2 linked regions of the Alkalihalobacterium alkalinitrilicum genome follow. The protein of the gene in region 2 interacts with the protein of the main gene of each other region in a pairwise test. Links are inferred from orthologs where the notes say so. Each region holds a gene or a part of one and is shown on either strand. Other genes may lie near its edges.

The links.
Region 1: the proteins of BK574_RS11435 (region 2) and secA interact in binary tests that used the Escherichia coli proteins (3 or more experiments, as listed by UniProt). The link is inferred for Alkalihalobacterium alkalinitrilicum from one-to-one orthologs.

Annotation. Positions count from the first base shown.
Region 1 is NZ_KV917368.1:4,235,407-4,238,604, forward strand. Bases 53-3,172 are described here. They hold secA (preprotein translocase subunit SecA), read left to right. Parts: upstream 53-411; coding sequence 412-2,934; downstream 2,935-3,172. Other genes in these bases: BK574_RS20515 (helix-turn-helix domain-containing protein), read right to left, coding at 53-58. Also shown: more of BK574_RS20515, read right to left, coding at 1-52. UniProt on the Escherichia coli protein: Required for protein export, interacts with the SecYEG preprotein conducting channel.
Region 2 is NZ_KV917368.1:2,435,469-2,438,447, reverse strand. The notes cover bases 2-2,902. They hold BK574_RS11435 (acyl-CoA thioesterase), read left to right. Parts: upstream 2-1,180; coding sequence 1,181-1,624; downstream 1,625-2,902. Other genes in these bases: BK574_RS11430 (SLC13 family permease), read left to right, coding at 1,841-2,902; BK574_RS11440 (DctP family TRAP transporter solute-binding subunit), read left to right, coding at 2-981. Outside these bases: more of BK574_RS11440, read left to right, coding at 1-1; more of BK574_RS11430, read left to right, coding at 2,903-2,979.

The DNA of each region.
Region 1 (3,198 bases), 1.8 Mb from region 2 along the record:
CTCCATGTAAATACTCAGTAACAAGCTTTATTTTAAATTCCTCACTATATTTAGCCATAAAAACACCCCCAAAAGTTAGTTTTCTACTCTAACTTTTGGGGGTCGGTACCACGCTGTACTCTTTTTTGCGTCAACCGATAGGAGAAAGTTAGACAAAACGATTGGGAAAAGGTCATTTAAGGTGTCGATTTCCCGAGAAATTATTCCCCTTCATCTTTGATTTTGTCGGAAAAGAAATAAAGGGTTTCTTTTTGAAGAAATCGAAGTAATAAAAACCATGCCAAAAGTGTGTTGCCTTGTAACGAAAGGCCCAAACTGCTAAAATTGAACTTAAGTGTGTAGAGTTGGTCGATAGGGTACTACAATCCTTCGCCATTCGTTGAATTGAGGGAAGAGAGGACGAGAATTACTATGATGGGATTATTAAAAAAAGTAATTGGTGATCCGAGTCAACGACAATTGAAAAAATACGAAAAAATCGTTGATGCGATTGAAGCGTTAGCTGATGATACAAAAAAATTATCAGATGATGGGTTGCGTGCAAAAACCGAAGAATTTAAAAATCGTTACAATAACGGTGAAAAATTAGATAAACTGTTGCCAGAAGCGTATGCGGTTGTGCGTGAAGCATCTGAGCGTGTGTTAAAGATGCGTCCGTTTCGCGTTCAGCTTTTAGGTGCCATTGTTTTACACAACGGAAATATTGCCGAAATGAAAACGGGGGAAGGGAAAACACTCGTTGGAACATTACCTGTCTATTTAAATGCACTGACTGGTAAAGGCGTTCACGTTGTTACGGTTAATGAGTATTTAGCACGTCGTGACTGCGAGATTATGAAAGAGCTCTATGAATTTTTAGGGTTAACCGTTGGCTTAAATGTAGGTGGTCTTACAAAAGAAGAAAAGCAAGAAGCGTATGCTGCTGATATTACATATGGAACAAATAATGAGTACGGTTTTGACTATTTACGAGATAATATGGTGCTATATAAAAACCAAATGGTACAGCGCCCGCTTCATTTTGCGGTAATTGATGAGGTTGACTCGATTTTAGTTGATGAAGCGAGAACACCTCTCATTATTTCGGGTTCGGTTGAGCGGTCAACGAATCTTTATATTCAAGCAAATGCATTTGTGCGTACTCTTCGTAAAGAGGATGACTATACATTAGATGAAAAAACGAAGTCTGTTCTTTTAACGGAAGAAGGGGTAAATAAAGCTGAAAAAGGCTTTAACATCGACAACCTCTTTGATCAAAAATATGTCTCACTCAACCATCATATTAATCAGGCGTTAAAAGCGCATGTCGTGATGCATCGTGATACGGATTATGTCGTTGAAGATGGTGAAATCGTCATCGTCGACCAATTTACGGGTCGTCTCATGAAAGGTCGTCGCTATAGTGATGGGCTTCATCAAGCGATTGAGGCCAAAGAAGGAATGGAAATTCAACGCGAAAGTATGACACTCGCATCGATTACCTTCCAAAACTATTTCCGTCGTTATCAAAAGCTAGCAGGGATGACGGGTACTGCGAAAACGGAAGAAGAAGAGTTCCAGCAAGTATATGGAATGGATGTTATGAGTATCCCAACGAATAAGCCGATTGCCAGGGATGATCGTCCTGATTTAATTTATAAAACGATGCCTGCGAAGTTCAATGCAGTTGTTAATCAAATTGAAGAACTTCATAAAAAAGGCCAACCAGTGCTAGTCGGTACGGTCAGCGTTGAAACTTCTGAGTTGGTTGCTAATCTTTTAAAGAAAAAACGTGTACCTCATCATGTATTAAATGCGAAAAACCATTTCAGTGAGGCAGAAATTATTGAAAATGCAGGCCAACGTGGAGCAGTTACGATTGCGACAAACATGGCAGGGCGTGGTACGGACATTAAACTTGGCGATGGTGTAAAAGAGTTAGGTGGTTTATTTGTTCTCGGGACTGAGCGCCATGAATCGCGTCGTATCGATAACCAGCTACGTGGACGTTCAGGTCGTCAAGGGGACCCGGGTTCATCTCAATTTTATTTATCAATGGAAGATGAATTAATGCGTCGCTTCGGTTCAGATAATATGAAAGCGATGATGGACCGACTCGGTTTAGAAGAAGATCAGCCGATTGAAAGTAAGCTCGTCAGTCGTGCGGTTGAACAAGCGCAAAAACGTGTGGAAGGCAACAACTTCGATGCGCGTAAACAAATTTTACAATATGATGATGTGATGCGTGAGCAACGTGAAATCATTTATAAACAACGGATGGAAGTACTCGAGTCAGATAACCTTCGCGCGATCGTGGAGAAGATGATCGAGTCTACTGTTAACCGTCATGTGGCGCTTCATACACCAGAAACCGAAGTGCCTGAGGATTGGGACATCGCAGCGGTGGAAAATTTCGTGAAAACGATGTTGTTACCAGAAGGCGTCATTACGGAAAAAGAGTTAAAAGGGCTAGATTCTGAAGAAATGGTAGAGCTTATTTTAGAAAAAGTAAAAGCTGCTTATGATGAAAAAGAATCACAGTTCACCAGCGAGCATATGCGTGAGTTTGAAAAAGTTATCATGCTTCGCTCCGTCGACCGTAAGTGGATGAACCACATCGACCAAATGGATCAACTCCGCCAAGGAATTCATTTGCGTGCGTACGGTCAAAACGATCCGCTTCGTGAATACAAGTTTGAAGGGTTTGAAATGTTTGAGCAGATGGTCGCTTCAATTGAAGATGAAGTGTCGATGTATATTATGAAAGCTCAAGTTGAGCAAAATCTAGAGCGTAAAGAAGTTGCAGAAGGTAAAGCGGTTCACATGAGTGCGGCGGCTGGTGAAGGTAAGGAAAAGAAAAAAATCCCAGTTCGTAATAACAATACAGTCGGACGAAATGATGCGTGCCCGTGCGGTAGCGGGAAGAAATATAAGCAATGCTGCGGTAGTTTATAATAAGCGGAGCAGATGCGTAGAGGCATCTGCTTCTTTGCACTCAATTTTTTTTTGCAATTGACATATATTAAAAAGGGTCGAAATACTTAATGAGGTGAAGGTAGATGGATTTAACAGAAGTGAAGCAAGAATTGGCGATAATGGCTAAGCGATTAGCGGACTTTAGGGGGTCTCTTTGACTTAGAAGCCAAAGAGACTCGAATGGAAGAATTGGATGAGCGAATGAGTGAGCCTGATTTTTGGAATGACCAAGATACAGCGCAG
Region 2 (2,979 bases):
TTTGCGCATCAAGCTGACTCGGACCCAAAAGCAGTAGATAAAGAATTAGAAGGGTTAAACGAAAAATACGTATTACGGTTTAGTCATGTTGTTGCTGAAAATACACCAAAGGGACTTGCCGCTTCGATGTTTGCTCAATTAGTGAGAGAAAAAACAGATGGATGGGTTGAAGTGCAAGTCTTTCCAAATGCAATGTTGTATGAAGCCCAAGCTGAATTTGATGCACTGATGAAAAAGGACATTCATATTATTGCTCCTGCCCTTTCAGAGGTGACGGTAATAGATCCTAATTGGCTTGTGATGGATTTACCTTATGTATTTCGAAACGAGCAAATGGTTGAAGATGCACTTCATGGGAGAATTGGTGAGTTACTATTTAATAGCATTAGTGATTATGGATTACATGGAATTACTTATTGGGAAAATAGTTTTAAACAAGTGACGAATCGGATTAGACCGATAATAAATCCAGAGGATATTGAAGGTCTTTCTGTTCGTGTGATGCCAAGCGAAGCTTTAAGCGATACTTATCGTGTACTTGGTGCAAAGCCGCGACTCTTCCCTTTTAATGAAGTATATGACGTGCTTAGTAATGGCGTTGTCGATGGCACTGAAAATACACTATCTAATATTTATTCAAAAGGATTTTATCGGCAACAAAATTATATGACGGTAAGTAACCATAATTATTTAGGATACGCTGTTTTTATGAATGGTAAATTTTGGGACAGCTTACCAGTTGATCATCAAAACAGTATAATAGAAGCAATGAATGAGGTAACAGTATGGTTACGTGAACATTCTAACAAAATTAATACTGAAATGTTAGCTCGCATCGAAAATAGTAATCTAATCGAAATTCATCATCAAACAGAAAGTGAAAAGATGGTGTGGAGAAACGCACTTAAACCCGTCTATGAAAAGTATGGGCAAATCATTGATCCAGAATTGATTACTGAAGTAACTAAACTTCAAGAATAACACGAGTATTCATGAATGGATTCAAAAATGAAAATACAATTATTCAAGAGGCTTTTGTGTAAAACAATCTTTTCATATTTTAGAGTAAATATTTATGATAGTTGAATAGAAGATAAAAAATGAATTATTCTAAAAAGTCAGATTACTATGTACTCAAGATACGTTACGTGTTAGTATAATACGAAAAAGGAATGATATTATGTTGGATAATTTCCGTTTTCATTACCCCATTAGAGTTCGATATTCAGAAATCGATGGTCAAAAAATTGTATTTAATGCGCACTATTCTACATATGTGGATGTCGCATCTACAGAGTACTTCAGGGAAGTTATAGGAGCAAATTGGATGGAATTAGCTGAAACAAATACGTTTGACATCGTACTAGCAAAAATCACGTTAGAATACCATCAACCTGCAAAGTTAGATGATCTCCTCCATGTTTACTGTCGAGTAAAAAGGATTGGGAAATCCAGTTTAACTTGCTCATATGTCATTGCACGGGAAGGGACGAATGATATTTTAGTTACGGCTGATGCAATACAAGTGTCTTATAATAATGAAAAAGGTAAATCTCAACCGATTCCTGAGGATATCATTCATAAGATAAAAGAGTATGAAGGAATTAAACTAGAAACAGTTTAGTAAGGCACATAATCCCCCCCTGACTTAAATCAAATAAATTCAAACTATAAACTATATTAAATATAGAAAACCACGATTTTTGCATTCATGGCATAATTCGTGGTTTTTTTGCGACCAAAAAGAACAAAAGGATACCTTTAAGTACAAAAATATAAATAAAAATGAAAGCGTTTTATACTTAGAATTATAAAAATATTCATAAGGGGGAGAACACGAATGAGTAATCAATTAATTTCAAATCTATGGAATAACCTTTGGCAATCTCACTCCCGTGTGAAAAACCTATTAACGTTTTCATTTGCTAGTCAGCAACAAAATGTAAATAAAAAAGTTGAGACTAAAGAAAATGAAGATAATAATAATAATGCCAATCCAATTTATAAAAAAACACAACTCATTGGTTTAATTTTAGGGCCTGCATTTTTTGCTATTATTATGTTATTTTTTACACCAGATGGTTTGACGCCAGAAGCAAGGGCTGTTCTTGCAAGTACAGTTTGGATTGCGACTTGGTGGATAACAGAAGCCATTCCGATCCCAGCTACCTCATTGTTGCCGATTGTTTTGTTTCCGCTGACGGGCGCACTAGATAGTGGAGCCGTGACTTCTTCTTATGGGAATAGTACTATTTTCTTGTTCTTAGGTGGCTTTTTGATTGCCCTTGCTATGGAACGTTGGGAACTTCATAAACGAATTGCCTTAACAATCATCTCTATTATAGGGACTAGCTCAGAACGAATAGTACTAGGGTTTATGATTGCGACAGGTTTTTTATCGATGTGGATTTCGAATACTGCGACTGCTATGATGATGGTCCCAATCGGTACCGCAATCATTTATCAAGTGTCCCGTAGTTTAATAGAGAAAAATGTTAGTGTTGCCAATGAAGATAAAAACTTTGGACGTGCTATGATGTTAGGTATAGCTTACTCTGCTTCTATTGGTGGTTTAGCAACTTTAATTGGTACACCCCCTAATATGATATTAGCTGGTGTGATTAATGAGTTATATGGAATTCAAATTACTTTTGCAAGTTGGATGATGTTTGGACTTCCTTTAACTATTATTTTACTTAGTTTTGCCTGGGTATATTTAGTTAAGATGGCTTTTCCGATCAAAATGAAAACTTTACCTGGTGGAGGTGCGTTAATTCGTGAACAAAAGAAAGCTTTAGGTAAAGCAAGTTTTGAAGAAAAAGCTGTCCTTGCAGTTTTCTTATTAGCAGCGTTTTCTTGGATTACACGCTCGTTCTTACTCGATGGTGTTATTCCAGGAATTGACGATACAATGATTGCTATTGTAGCTGCAGCTATTTTGTTCCTTATTCCTTCTCTTAATAAGCGAGGAACTTTCCT